DNA from 2 places in the Peribacillus sp. NPDC097224 genome. Region 2 is predicted to be linked to the other one. Evidence: riboswitches for the same ligand, from Rfam matches in the RefSeq annotation. Region 2 holds a riboswitch; the other holds the start of a gene.
What was found. A riboswitch is a leader RNA that binds a small molecule or an ion and turns the genes downstream of it on or off. The one in region 2 is predicted to bind thiamine pyrophosphate.

Region 1 (7,870 bases), 280 kb from region 2:
AGTATCGTGCAACAATCGGCTGCAGCTTTTGAACGGATCACCGAAATAATGGAGACACAACCTGGAATCCAGGACAAAAAGACAGCAATTAATGTTCCCAAAATCACGAAACAAATCGAATTTCAAGGAATTGATTTCGCTTATGTCGAGGGGGTACCAGTACTCCGAAATCTTAACCTGATGATAAAAGCAGGACAGGTAACCGCTCTTGTCGGCTCATCCGGGGCAGGGAAATCAACGATTACCAGCCTTTTAATTCGTTTCTATGACCCCCAACAAGGGACAATAAAAATGGATGGCCATGATATTCGTGATCTCACCCTCAAATCTTTACGGAACCAAATGGGGGTTGTTTCGCAAGACATCATTTTGTTTACCGGGACCATCCGCGATAATATAACCTATGGTAAACTCGACGCTACGGACGAGGAAATTATCGAAGTGGCTAAGGCGGCATATGCTCATGATTTCATCAAGACGTTCCCAAAAGGATATGACTCACAAATCGGAGAACGTGGGGTCAAACTTTCTGGTGGCCAAAAGCAACGGATTGCCATCGCCAGGGCCCTTTTGAAGAATCCCCAAATCATCATTCTCGATGAGGCGACGGCATCGCTCGATACGGAATCCGAACATCTGATTCAGGAAGCGTTATCCAACCTATTAGAGAACCGGACTTCAATCGTCATTGCCCATCGGTTATCAACCGTTCAAAAGGCAGATCAAATTGTCGTTCTTGAAAAAGGGGTAATTCAAGAAAATGGAACGCACGAACAACTGCTACTAAATAATGGTCGCTATCGGCAGCTCCATGACTTACAGTTTCCACAGGCGGAGGCACCATCAGAAACATAACCAACCAGAAATCCGCCCCCGATAAATAAACCTAAAAGGGCATGGAAATCAAGTTTCCATGCCCTTTTATCGTTCTTATTTAAAATCATATTTATCTAAGATTCGATTGGTTATAAGCTGATAGCCTTCTTCATTTGGATGAATTTCATCACTGAAGTATGCTTTTTTATCTTTGTTTTCGAATAAATCGTTTGTAGGGATATACTTTAGTCTACTATCCTTGTCCACCATCTTTTGAATCGAATGATTATAATCACTAATATGGTTTTCTAATTTCAAGTCGTCTTTATTGGGGTTATATAACCCTATCACCAAGATATCAGCTTTATTATTTTTCTTTAGAAGCTCAGAAAGAATTTTATCTAAATGTTGTACATACTCTTTCTTTTCATCATTTATCTTTTGATCATTGATTTTTTTTAAGTTTCCACCATTACTGTTAATTAAATCATTGATTCCGATATAGACGATAAATGTGTCAGCCTTATCCAATTTTGTGTTAATCTCAAGATCTTCGAGCTGTTTAATGACACCGTCCGTTTCCTGACCTTTAATACCATAATTCCAGAATTGGACTTTTTCTGAATCGGAATCATTCGTTTTATGTTTCAAGTCATCAATATATCCTTCCCCTTCTTTATCGCCCTTTCCGTAAGTCAAAGAATCTCCAAATGCCATGACTCTTTGATCGTTTTTCGCATCTACTGCCTGAAACGCATAGGCAACTAAACAAATAACAAGTACAATAAAAAATAAGCCAACGATTTTCTTCATTTGTTTTGCTTCTCCTTTTGTATTCACTAGGAAGTATTTTATTTTTAAATACCCAAAAAGAGGACAAGCCTAACATTTGAATAACTTAATAAAAATTAAATTGCATGACGCACCTGTACTGGTGATTGGAATGCCATAATAAATGGATTGGAGCTTAATGATGAAGGAGTTTACAGAATTCAGGGAAGCAGTATTTGAGGATTTGCCTAAAATTATCGAAATTTACAATTCTACAGTACCTTCGAGGATGGTCACTGCGGATACAGAACCAGTTACAGTAGAATCACGGCTCAAATGGTTTGAAGAACATCATATTCTCAAACGGCCATTATATATGATCATACATGATGGAAAAACAGCTGGATGGATGAGTTTTCAATCTTTTTATGGTAGACCCGCATATGATTTTACCGCTGAAATTAGCATCTATATAGATGAGGAGTTCCGTGGGAAAGGAATTGGACAACTTTCAATCCAAAAGGCTATAGAGGTGAGTCCGAAGATAGGGATTAAGACACTTCTTGGATTTATTTTCGCACACAATGCACCAAGTATTAAGCTTTTTTCAAAATTTGGTTTTGAAAAATGGGCGCATTTACCGAAAATAGCAGAACTCGATGGAGTGGAACGCGATTTGGTCATTCTTGGTAAACGTGTCACTACATGACTTCCATTGCAAAAGGCGATTGCCTGGATTTGAATGGTCTAGTGGGATGTACTGATTATTCGCGACAAACTCCCAGGAATTTTATATGTGTGACCGCATTCAATAAAGAATCCAACTCTTGACTTGCTTGAATGGTCATCCTGCTTGTCAAACCATAATTTTTTGCTAACATAATCATTTCTTTTCGTTTTTCTTCAATTTTTTCAACTGTTGTTATATGAGGAGGCTTCAATATAATCACTTCCTATTTTTCAATTATTTTACATTTTTATCATAACCAAAGCACTAGGCGAAATCAATCATTTTACATGTTTTAAATATGTTATTTCACTAGTGAAATGTGACAAAATACCCATTATATTTTTCTATTTTGTACTTTTTATGTCAGTTCAAAGAGAAAAAGCATTCGCTTTTACACAGCAAATGCTTTTTCTCTTTGATTGTTCACTATAGGTTAACTAAGTCATGCACTCTGGAGGTGACTCATTACCTGATCTATCTATAACGATCTTATATTCATCTTCAAGAGCTTTTAATGGAGCATCATAGAGATGCTTTTCATCAGAGGTTTTGTATACACCATTTGATAATAGTTCTTCTATCAACAATGCTCTCCTCTGTTCTTTTTTCTCGAAAAACTCTGCCATATGAATGGCCCCTTTCCTTTTATTCATATTTTCCACATATAATGCCCCTAATCTTATAGGATTTGCTAAAGCCAAAATATATATACCTGTTGTATGGGATTCTTAAACCCTATTTGACAAAAATAAAAACCCCTTCTAATCCAAGAAGAGGTCGACAGAGGTCCGTTCGTCTCTTCTTATCTTCCAAGCGATTGCTTGTTGGAAGAAGCACAGTTCCCCGATGGGTCTGTTGCCGAGGTTTCATAGGGCCAAGTCCCTCCACCTCTCTGGATAAGAATACAGAATATAAATGATTTTGACATGATTTTATCCCACTTGCAAGGATAAGTCAATTACATTCAAATAATTTTTAATTTTTATATTATTTTTCCGTGTGCCCTTTTAGCACAAGGTAAGACCATATCCCTATTTTGCTAATAACTATATTTCCCTCCAATTGACCGTGGGTTAGGTATGCTCCATTTACCATTGGGGATTTTATCCTACTACCCCTTTCACGCCACAAAATACTCATAAAATTCTATTGGATTCAAAGGTTGCATTTTCCTTTTTATCTGATATGATGACAATAATCACATACGAAATACCACTAGGGGAGTCTTCTATAAGACTGAGATGGAATGATGTTCCGGACCCTTTGAACCTGATCCGGGTGATGCCGGCGGAGGAAAGTGGATGATATCGTCGTCGTATATTTGACTTCATCCATCTGCCCCGTTCCGTTTTCAGGAACGGGGTTTTCGTTTAATTGAATAATAAACTGCTAGGGGAGCCATTAATAGGCTGAGAATCAAACCCTTTGTACCTGATCTGGTCATACCAGCGGAGGAAAGCAGGTTGAAAAAGGGATTCGTACATTCCTAGAACAGCCGCTTTCTATATGAAAGCGGCTGTTCTTCATTTTTGGACACTCCCCTCCTTTGTATGTGAATGAATTATAAGGGGGAAAAATCATGACGAAAACCCAAATGAAAACTTTCAGTGCTAGACTCCACGAACGTTCAAAAGAAATTTGGAAAAAGAATCATACTCATCCTTTCGTTCAAGCAATTGGAAACGGGACACTATCAGAAAAGAAATTCGCCTATTACTTAAAGCAGGACTATATCTATCTTATGGATTATGCCAAGCTTTTTGCCTTAGGGACCATCAAGGCCACTAACCTTGAGATCATGACCAAATTTGCGAGTATTTTAAATGAGACTCTACAGGTAGAAATGGATTTGCATAGGAGCTACTGCAAGGAGTTCGGAATTAGTTCTGAGGAATTGGAAAATACCGAACCCACTCCGATTACCCTTGCCTATACAGGTTATATGCTCAATGCTGCCCATCATGGAACTTTAGCCGACCTTATTGCCTGCTTACTTCCTTGTGCCTGGGATTACTATGAAATTGGCTCGTTATTAAAAGAACAAAATGGTACAGCACTAGAAACAAATCGTTATATCGCTTGGATTCAATCATATGCATCCCCCGAATTCGCAGATGCGCACAAATGGTTGGCCAAGCTGTTAGACGAACTGACGGAAGATATGCCTGAGGGGGAATTAAAAAGATTAGAGAAACACTTTTTAATGACCTCCCGATATGAATATTTATTTTGGGACATGGTTCACAACGAACAGGATTGGCCTCTTTGAATGCTAGATACTGGTAACTTGTTACGGAAAATGACGTTGACTAGCTTGTTCACGGCCATCACTACCCTGACTAGCTCATTCGTTTACATCCCTGTTGGTTTTGCGAAGGTGTTTCCTATTCAACATGTAACCAACGTCATGACAGCCGTTATGTTGGGGCCGCTTTTTGCTGTGACACAGGCCTTTTTAGTATCCCTTATCAGGAACATGACAGGTACAGGTTCCATTTTTGCATTTCCGGGCAGCATGGTTGGTGCCCTGCTGGCGGCCTTCCTCTACCAAAAAACAAGAAGGATGGGACACGCCTGCTTGGGAGAAATAGTGGGGACAGGCATTCTCGGATCCATCGCCTGTTATCCGATCGCGCTTTTATTATTGGGAAAAAAAGCGGCACTTTTTGGTTTTCTGCCAGCTTTTCTTCTTAGTTCTTTAACGGGCGCAATTATAGGCTTTCTTTTATTGAAAGTTCTCTTAAAAAATCATTATATGAAGGGGTTTTTTTATGAAAAGGGCACTAACGATCGCCGGATCTGACTCTGGGGGCGGAGCCGGCATCCAAGCTGATTTAAAAACATTTTCGGCCCATCGGGTTTATGGCATGTCTGTTATCACCGCCGTTACGGCACAGAATACCTTGGAAGTTCGATCTGTACAGCCCATCGATCTCCCTGTGATCACCGATCAAATTGCGGCCGTATTTGAAGACATTCGTGTAGACGCAGTAAAAATAGGGATGCTTGGATCAAAGGAGACGGTCGAAACCGTCGCCCATTCACTAAAATTATTTAAACCGGCTATCGTCGTCCTTGATCCTGTCATGATTTCCAAAAGTGGACACCATCTGTTAGATGAGAGGGCCGTTTCGTCGTTAAAAATCGATTTACTTCCACTTGCTACACTTGTCACGCCGAATATACCGGAAGCAGAGGTCCTTACCGGATTCCCGATCCGGACGAAGCAGGACTTTTATAAGGCATGTACCGCTATTCTGGAACTGGGTCCGAAGGCTGTTTTACTGAAAGGAGGACATGCAGCAGGAAATCCAAATGATCTCTTTTATGATGGCAAGGAGTTCTCTTGGATCAAGGGTGAACGCATTCATACGAAAAATACGCATGGAACTGGCTGTACCCTTTCCTCTGCCATTGCATCTAATCTTGCTAATGGACTTCCTTTAGCGACGTCCATTGAACAAGCGAAAATCTATATTTCAGAAGCGATACGAAATAGCTTAGAACTCGGTAAGGGACACGGACCCGTTCACCATTTCCATCAATTTTATAAAAAGGAACGGAGTGATTTCACATGAATACATCCGTTGCAGACTTATTTGGCAGAGTGAGAAAGAAACAACCACTCGTCCACCAAATCACCAACTTTGTTACTGCAAATGATTGTGCCAATGCTACCCTGGCAATTGGTGGTTCTCCCGTTATGACTTCCAATCCAAAAGAAGTGGCGGACATGGTCAAACTGGCACAAGCACTGGTGATTAACTTAGGTACACTGGATGATGTTTCCTTGGAGGCGATGGCGATTGCCGGGAAAACAGCGAACGATTGCCATATACCCGTAATTTTAGATCCTGTGGGCGTCGGTTCCACCACTTACCGAACAGAGAAAGCTATGGAACTGCTCGATTCAATGACTGTCCAGATTATTCGCGGCAATGCAAGTGAAGTCCATCGGCTAATGGGAGGCGATATCGTAACGCGAGGGGTCGATTCAGGACCGCTTTCCATGAGTAATGCAGAACTATCCCTACGTGCTGCTAGAAAACTGAAGAGTGTTGTCGTCGTGAGTGGAGCCAAGGATGCCGTTAGTGACTCTTCACGTACGTCCATCATCGATAATGGAAACCCTCTTTTAACAAAGGTGACCGGCACAGGCTGTATGTCGACGGCCTTGATTGGGGTCTTCTGCGGAATTACGGAGGATTACTATTCAGCTGCTATCGCAGGAATTTCAACCATGAGCATCTCTGGTGAGCTTGCTGCCAGAACCCTTGAAAAAAATGATGGCACAGGGACATACCGGACACGGATTATCGATGCCATCTCAGGAATGAATGATTCCATATGGAAATACGAGGTGAAAATGCATGAAGAAAGTGCCATTTGATTTGAGCCTTTATTTAGTCACGGAAGAATCATTAGCCGTCGAGGACATGACCACTATCATCACCGAGGCGGTTTCAGGCGGAGTTACGGCCGTCCAACTTAGAGAAAAGCAGGCATCTTCCCTTACTTTTTATCAAAAAGCTTCTCTATTAAAAGGTGTCCTTGATGAACTTTCGATTCCGTTAATCATTAATGACCGCGTGGATATTGCGCTTGCTGTAGGAGCGGATGGAATTCATGTTGGGCAGGATGACCTTCCTCTTCCCATCATCAAGACCCTTGTTCCTGACAATATGATCATTGGAGTATCCGTCTCTACCTTGGAGGAGGCCCTTGAAGCTGAAAACAATGGCGCTGACTATATTGGTGTTGGCTCTGTATTCCCGACAAAAACGAAACAAGACGCAACTGCTTTGAAAAAAGGGGAACTGGAGAGAATTTGTCACAGTACCTCGATTCCTGCCGTTGCGATCGGTGGGATTACAGCGGATAATATCAACAGGCTTTCTAAAAGTGGAATTGCCGGTGCTGCGGTCGTCTCTGCCATTACACAGGCAAAAAATCCAATGGACGCGGCTACACTCCTTTCATACACTATAAAAAGATTCACTAATTAATAGAAGGAGGATGCTCATTTCGAGTCATCCTCCTTCCTTTATGAAAGAATGGTATTCTTCGTTTCTTTTCCAAATGCCACAGCAACAGCACCAATTAAAATTGCGATTGTGAAAATCGTGAAGATGGTCGATATCGGTGTATCTCCAGCAACTAGATACCCGACAAGCAACGGCCCCAAAATGCCCCCGACGCGTCCGACTCCAGCTGCTAACCCCGTCCCTGTTCCACGAATGACGGTTGGATACTGTTCAGGTGTATACGCATAAAGCGCCCCCCATGCACCTAAGTTGAAAAACGATAGGAACATGCCGGATACGATCAAGAGTGATAAGCCTTCAGCGGAGCCAAAGAAAAATGCACTACCTGCCGTTCCTATTAAATATGTAATCAATACGAACTTACGCCCCATCTTCTCTATCAGCCACGCAGCAGAGAAATAACCAGGCAATTGGGCTAACGTCATGATCAATACATATTCAAAACTCTGAATCATGCTGAAGCCCTTCATGACCATGACACTTGGTAACCATAAAAACATGCCGTAAT
Region 2 (7,870 bases):
GAAAGGTTAAGAAATTGTGTAATCCGATAATTAAGCTGATCCAATTCCTTTGAAATGATGTCCAGATACTTAATCTCTGGCTGTTCGGCTTGTAATAATTGAATGAAACCCATGATGGAAGTAAGGGGATTCCGGAACTCATGGACAAAACTTGATGTCATCTGGCCTAAAAGGGTCAAACGGTCTTTATGATTTGGATTGATCAGCTGATATTGCTCCGCAACCTGCTTCGTCTTTAAATCGGTATAACTGGATAAAGCGAAATAAATGAGTTTATCGAAGTACGCATTTATTTGGTGGATAACCGCAGATAGTTCTCCTTTGATGGCTTCGTAAGAGAGAAATTGATCAATGATGATCGATCTTCCGGTAGAGGTTATGGAAAAGAACATATCCATATTCAAATGCTGTTTAACCCGGCCGGCTGAAATCTTTTCCCCTAAATCCTTCAGCATATCATCTATGTTAGTATCTGTATTTTTCAGTTGTTTCATCAGTGAATTTAGAATTTTTTCTATTTCTTCTTCAAAATATTCTATATAGCCATCTGACAAATGCTTTAATCGCTCTTTCCATTCGGTAAGGATAGTAGTTTTATGAGAAGATAGGAAGTGAAGAGTCATTTCTCGATTCAATACCATTTTGCCCTCCATGTGTAGGAAAATGAATTTATCTTACTTAATTATGAATGAATTAGAATATAATTCCAAAATGTAATATATGGTTTTAATAATAACAGATTGAAAGCGTTCTTTAAATACTCATTCATGCGGTAAATGATCGGTAAAAGGGGAAAGGCTTTGTTTATATTAGGTAAACATTGTATTAATAGGGGGTTTACACATATAAAAAAGGCACCGTTCATTATTGACGGGTACCTTTTTTTTGAAATGTATAGGGTTCGATATGGACAATGACATGTTTGATGTCATGTTCCTTTAATAAGTTTTCTTCAACCTTCACTGTAATGTCATGACTTTGGATGACGGTCAAGAGCGGATTGACATGCACGGTTGTTTCAACCAGAATTTCATTCCCATGCATCCGAGCTTTAATTTCACTCATGTCTTTCACCCCATCCGTCAACAGGATGGTTTGACCTATTTGTTGGAGATGCTGTTCATCGAAACCGTCGGTCAAGGAAAGTGAAGCGTCGTGGAAAATATCCCAAGCCGTTTTACAGATCATCAGACCTACCACTAAAGCCGCAACCGCATCCAACCAGTCTATGCCGATTGTGGTACCGATAATACCTACGAAAGCACCGATACTGACAAGAGCATCAGAACGGTTGTCCTGTGCGACAGCATGGATGGAGGCGCTGTTTATTTTTTTGCTTAAAGCCAAGTTGTAACGATAAACCCCGTACATGAAGATGGCGGAGAATAAAGCGACATAAGCTGTGAACATATTCGGTACAACTGTCGCATCCTGCGAAAAGAATGATTCGATGGCGCTGTATATGACCTGTAATCCGACGGTGATCATAATGAAGGCGGCAACCAGAGACGCTACGGTTTCAGCTCTCAGATGACCGTATGAATGATTATTATCAGGTGGTCGCTTTGATATTTTTAAGCCTATTAATACAGCGACAGAGGCAATGATATCGGTCGTGTTGTTTAAACCATCTGCCCAAAGTCCTTTCGAGTCTCCAAAGTAACCAAACGTTAATTTGAGGGCCGACAAGAATATGTATGCGGCTATACTGATATAGGCGCCCTTTTCAGCAGAAATTGAATGTTTATCCATGTCTTTTCCCCCTCGTGCAAAATAACCTTTATAAAGATATCAAATTGAACCCTAGTGAGTCTATAGAAAAATTGTCGTCTTTATCCATCTAACTTGGCGTATGGCATGTGTATTGAGGCCATGTAAAGAAGTTGGCTGGATGAAAAAATATAACCAGTAATAGGGAAAAACGCTCGTGGATATAATCGTGTTATTTACTTGTCAATTAGAGAAACTAGTAGTATATTCTAACCGAGGAACAAAAATTAAATACTTCCACAAGGGGAGCCAAGATGGCTGAGAGTGAACGTTTGAGTTCAGACCCTATGAACCTGTTAGTTAGTACTAGCGTAGGGATGTGGTTTTGGATAGCAATACTGGGCATCCATTACCGCCCTGGTGTTGCTTTTTTGCATGCCGAAAAAGCTACACGGGACTCATGGGCACTTTTGCACGTGGAGAAGGGTGAGAGATGATGAAACATAAAACATTATTCATGACAGAGGTCGCGATTTTTTCTGCATTGGCATTACTGCTGGATATAGTCTCCGGTTTTGTTTTTGCAAGGATATGGCCACAGGGGGGATCGATTTCCATTGCCATGGTACCGATATTCTTAATGGCCTATCGTTGGGGAATCAAGGGCGGAATGGCCACCGGTTTACTATTGGGGCTTTTGCAGATTGCCACTGGTTTGGCATTTCTGGCAACGCCGCTTCAAGGATTTATCGAATATTTCCTTGCTTTTACCGCCGTGGGATTATCCGGGTTGTTCATGAATAAATTTGTGAATAACCGTAAAGGGGGAAAACGGTTAAGAGGGGATATATATGCGGTTTGTGGCATGTTTGTGGGGAGCTTCCTGAGGTTTCTTTGCCATTTTACAGCAGGTATCGTTTTCTTTGGGGAATATGCGCCAGACGGGCAACCAGTCGTCCTCTATTCCTTGATTTACAATGGGACATATATGCTGTTTAGTTTTATTTTATCAGCAATCGTGGTAATGGTGCTTTATTCGGCTGCTTCGAATGTCTTGTTGAAGAAAGCCATCTAAGGACAGACCTATAAAAAGGGCCGGCTCAATTATGAGCCGGCCCTTTTCTCCATTATTTTGCAATAAATACCGAGCAAGGTGCCTGCTTGGCTATGGAACTGCTGGTGCTTCCGAGGAAGAACTTTTCCAGGCCGCTTTTTGCACTGTTGCCGACGATGATTAAATCGGCATTCGCCCGCTTTGCATAGTCACATATACTATCGGTGGCATTTCCCTCTAAAATCTCGATATTTCCATTAACCTGGCATTCACTGAGCAATCTCATCATATTGCTTTCAGCCATCCTCACATTGTTTTCATGAACGGTGGGAGTATCGTTCATGTGCATTTGACTTTGTTGTTCTACTTCTGTTACGGGATGCGTTTGTGAAGGGTCGACATAAAATCCTGCTGCCGGTACGAACCCAGGAGCGGATGCACTCTCGATGATGCGGCTTTCACCTTTTGGATTCAGAACTTGAACAATGGTCAATTCAGCTTCCGGAAAGGCCTTTTTTAATGAAGCTCCATATTCCACTGCGCGGTTGCTCTCTTCATTTCCATCATAAGCGGCGACGATACGTTTTAATTGTTTCATCTAAAATCATCTCTCCCCATAATTTGTCATTATAGGTTATATACCCGTTTTTATTGGTTTCATGCCTTTTTCAGGTGTATATTGATTTATAAATGTGGGTAAAGGGTATGGAAAAAGAAAAGACTAGGCATGAAAGGGAGAAATATTGTAGGCACTTTGTATGGAAAAGGATAATGGGAAAAATGTTGTGGAATTTGTTTTCCCTTTTAGCCATTGCAAGAGTTTTCTTTCATAAAAAGGGCAAAATATTTTTAATGGAGCATGTCGCATCTGGGAAAATGGGGGTACAAATGAGAGCGTTATTGAAAATAGGTCTTATAATTATATCAATCATTGTCGTAGTGGGAGCCGGTTTGTTCATATATTTTAAACAAACTGTGGATATAAGCAATCTCCAGGATCAACTTCAGCAACCGACCAAGATTTATGACGAGGATGGGAACTTAGCCAGTACCGTCACGGCTAATAAATCGGAAGGCGTCGCGATAGAGGAGATCCCGGAACATCTCATTCAAGCGGTCGTATCCATTGAGGATCACCGTTTTTATGAACATCATGGCATAGATTATCAAGCGATCATGCGTGCGATGGTGAAAAATGTCAAGGCGAAAAGCGTTGTTGAAGGCGGGAGCACACTTACCCAACAACTTGTAAAAATCACCATGCTTGAATCAGATCGGACCTTGAAAAGAAAGATAGAAGAGTTTTTCATCGCTCAAGAATTGGAACGTACGTATACAAAGGATGAAATTTTGGAAATGTATGTGAATCAAGTTTATTTTGGACATGGAGCATGGGGACTCAAAAAGGCAGCGAACATATATTTTTCAAAAGATGTTTCTGAGTTAACCGTCGCCGAAGGGGCTTTGCTTGCTGGGGTCATTAACTTGCCTTCCAAGCTTGATCCGTACAAAAATCCAGAAGGGGCGGTTAAACGACGGGATTTGGTACTGTCTAGAATGACCGAACACGGATATTTGACCGAAGAGGAAGCGGCTTCTGCCAAAAAGGATGAAGTATCACTACAGTTAGGTGAAGATACAGATCCTTTAAAAGGGAAGTATCCTTATTATATAGACCATGTCCTATCTGAAGCCTCCACCATGTATGGATTGGAGCTCCAGCAATTACTCACTAGGGGCTATAAAATATATACCACATTAGATCAACCGATGCAGCAGGCTGCCGAATCAGTCTATAGTCAGGATGCCAATTTCCCTTCTGGGACAAGCAATGACATATTGGTGCAAAGTGGGACGGTCCTTCTTCATCCTAAAACAGGCGGCATTAAGGCACTTGTTGGGGGGAGGGGCGAGCATCAATTCATGGGATATAATCGGGCGACGCAACTGAAAAGATCTCCTGGTTCGTCGATTAAACCGCTCGCTGTTTATACACCGGCAATTGAAGAAGGATATGAAATGACCGACTCTTTAAAAGACGAGAAGATGGAGTTCGGGAATTATGAACCATCGAATTTGAGCGGCACTTATAAAGGGGAGGTCCCAATGTATGAAGCCGTGATGAATTCCTTGAATGTACCAACCGTTTGGCTCCTGAATGAAATTGGAATCGACAAGGGGCTGGATGCGCTCAAACGGTTTGGGATTCCTTATGACAAAAAAAATGACCGAAATCTATCGATAGCCTTAGGCGGGATGGATAAAGGGGTGTCCCCACTCCAAATGGCAGGAGCTTATGCGGCGTTTGCAAATGAAGGAAAGCGAAACGAAGCGCATGCCATTATAAAAATAGAAGACACGGATGGGAAAGAAATAGCAGCCTGGAAGGAAAAGAAGACAAAGGTGGCTTCGAAGGATGTCGTCGATAAGATGAATGCGATGCTTCTTGGGACAGTTAACTATGGAACGGCTAAAAATGCCGCGGTCTCTGGCTATGAAATCGCAGGAAAGACAGGATCCACACAGGTCCCGATCGAAGGCATATCAGGTGTGAAGGATCAATGGTTCGTGGGATACACCCCTTCTTTAGTAGGAGCTGTATGGGCTGGCTACGATAAAACGGATAAAGAACATTATTTAACCACTAACAGCAGCCAGGGAAGTACACTCATCTTTCAAAAGATCATGGCTCAGGCCTTACAGAACGAAACGGCTGAATCATTTCATGCAGAAGACATCGGACCATTGATAGCAGAACAGCAGGAAAAGGAAGAAGAAGAGGAAAGGAAGCAATATTGGATTGATAAGGGGAATGAAATCAAGGAGGGGCTTGGTAAGTGGAAAACATGGGATTTTCCTTGGTGATGATTGGGGATATATCCATATTCCCAGTAATGAAAAAAAGCTGTCATTATTGACAGCTTTTTTTCCCTCATTAAAAGATGAAATTTACAACTAAACCGATTACGACGATAGCCCCGATAATCATTAAAATGGTTCTCATATCTACACCTCATTTATATGTAATTTTTTTTCGTATATTAAATCCCAACGGTTTGGTTGGAGTGAAATCCTATTTTTTCATCATTTTCTTTACAAATGGCCTGAACCTTTTCCAGCATTGCATGTACATTTTGTCCTTCTAGGATCACTTTCATATCCACACACTCTTGTAGAATGAGAACGAATGATACAAATGTTGAAAGTTTTGTGGCATCGACCATTTTATGATTGCAGATAAAGTAGATGTTTCCTTTGAATTCTTTTGTCACTTGGTATAAGTTCATGATTTGACGCATGGATAATCGTGTATTTGTTTTAATATCAGCAGAAATTACTTTGTTCATGGTTGTTTACTCCTTTAATTTTTATATAATTAAATGTTTGTGCCGTAATACTTATAAGATAGAAAAACTAAGTTAAGTTCTTTTGAATTCATGTAATTGGGTTATGGTGTATATTTACCCGCGTATATCGTTTTGAAACCTATTAGAATATTTAAACTTGGAGGGAGTTTGGCCCTATGCTGACACTGATAAAGAATGGTGAGGTTTATACGCCGGAATACATAGGTAAGAAAGACGTTTTGTTGGTCGGAAAACAAATTGGCTTCATCGAGGATAAAATCGACGTCCCTGCCAATTTCGTTGCATTGCAAGTGATTGACGCGAACGGTCGAATCATTGTACCAGGTTTTATCGATGCACATGTTCATATCATCGGTGGCGGCGGTGAAGGGGGATTCAAAACAAGAACGCCCGAAATTCAGTTGACCGACGCGACGCTAGCCGGTATCACGACATTAGTCGGGGTCATTGGCACGGATGGAACGACAAGGACGATGCCGGACTTGCTCGCTAAAGCGAGGGCCCTAGAAGAAGAAGGGATTAGTTGCTTCGTTCAAACAGGTTCGTACCAAGTCCCGGTGAAGACCCTAATGGACAAGATTGAAGATGATTTAATCTTAGTGGATAAAATCATTGGAGTTGGTGAAATTGCCATTGCCGATCACCGTTCTTCACAGCCAACCGTGGCAGAGCTTGCAAAACTTGCGTCGCAGGCCAGGAATGGAGGACTTTTGTCCGGGAAAGCCGGTATCGTTAATATACATGTCGGGGATAGCCTGGATCATGTACAGGTAATCGAGGAAGTCGTCAGGACGACGGAAATACCGATTACACAGTTCTACCCTACACATATGAACCGGAACCCGCATTTGTTTGAGGCCGGGATACAATTTGCCAAAAAAGGCGGGTACATCGATTTCACGACAAGTACCATTCAAAAATTCCTGGATGAAGGGGAAGTAAAAGCAAGCACGGCAATAAGGAGAGCCCTCGACGAAGGTGTTGATATCCGCAACATCACGCTTACATCAGATGGACAGGCTAGCCTTCCGGCATTTGATGGCAACGGAAATATATCCGGACTGAGTATGGGGACCTGCATGTCGCTGTATGAATCGGTTGTCGATGCGATTATCGATGATGGAGTTTCGATAGAGGATTCCATCCGTGTGGTCACGGAAAATCCCGCGAATATTTTGAAGCTAACTAATAAAGGACGGGTGGAAACGGAAAGGGACGCAGATATACTGATTTTGAAAAAAGAGACCTTTGAAATAGATACCGTCATCGCAATGGGTCAGATTATGGTCAGTGAGGGCAAAGCGATGGTGAAGGGCACATTTGAAAAATAATTCATTGATTTCTCTTTCTTGAATTGGAATTTTTGGGTAAAATTAACCAGAAAGTCGGATGAAGGGGGATAGAAAGAGATCATAAAACTTTTTAACAATCGAAATTATACGAAATTATTTTTAGCGAACGTAACATCACAAATGGGCGGGACCATCGGCATGACTGCATTTATGTTTTATTTACTGGACCGCTTCACCAATCAGCCGATTTATGCGACGGTTACGGAATTAATGTATTCTTTGCCTACCCTTGCTGTTTTCTTACTGGTGGGGGTTTTTGCTGATAGATTGGACAGGCAAAAGATTGCTTTGTATTGTGATTGGATTTGCGCAGGGTTGTCTGTTTTATTCTTACTTTCGTTAGAGCTAGATGCTCTCATGGTATCGTTTGCCGTCATTTTTCTGAG

Region 1: it holds a riboswitch for thiamine pyrophosphate, as region 2 does, so the genes downstream of both, tenA (thiaminase II) here and thiT (energy-coupled thiamine transporter ThiT) in region 2, are expected to answer to the same signal.

The regions. Positions count from the first base shown of each region.
Region 1 covers NZ_JBIWDK010000003.1:465,222-473,091, reverse strand. The annotation lists gene ACIQXR_RS09015 (ABC transporter ATP-binding protein) at 1-855, shown strand, start outside; gene ACIQXR_RS09010 (DUF459 domain-containing protein) at 931-1,629, opposite strand; gene ACIQXR_RS09005 (GNAT family N-acetyltransferase) at 1,787-2,296, shown strand; gene ACIQXR_RS09000 (aspartyl-phosphate phosphatase Spo0E family protein) at 2,352-2,528, opposite strand; gene ACIQXR_RS08995 (Fur-regulated basic protein FbpA) at 2,755-3,018, opposite strand; SAM riboswitch class I at 3,117-3,220, opposite strand; TPP riboswitch at 3,525-3,630, shown strand; TPP riboswitch at 3,699-3,791, shown strand; gene tenA (thiaminase II) at 3,897-4,586, shown strand; gene thiW (energy coupling factor transporter S component ThiW) at 4,587-5,120, shown strand; gene thiD (bifunctional hydroxymethylpyrimidine kinase/phosphomethylpyrimidine kinase) at 5,089-5,895, shown strand; gene thiM (hydroxyethylthiazole kinase) at 5,892-6,707, shown strand; gene thiE (thiamine phosphate synthase) at 6,688-7,323, shown strand; gene ACIQXR_RS08965 (MFS transporter) at 7,362-7,870, opposite strand, start outside.
Region 2 covers NZ_JBIWDK010000003.1:186,614-194,483, forward strand. The annotation lists gene ACIQXR_RS07580 (histidine kinase N-terminal domain-containing protein) at 1-641, opposite strand, end outside; gene ACIQXR_RS07585 (cation diffusion facilitator family transporter) at 865-1,752, opposite strand; TPP riboswitch at 2,003-2,105, shown strand; gene thiT (energy-coupled thiamine transporter ThiT) at 2,204-2,785, shown strand; gene ACIQXR_RS07595 (universal stress protein) at 2,838-3,362, opposite strand; gene ACIQXR_RS07600 (transglycosylase domain-containing protein) at 3,653-5,629, shown strand; gene ACIQXR_RS07605 (hypothetical protein) at 5,806-6,111, opposite strand; gene iadA (beta-aspartyl-peptidase) at 6,288-7,463, shown strand; gene ACIQXR_RS07615 (MFS transporter) at 7,542-7,870, shown strand, end outside.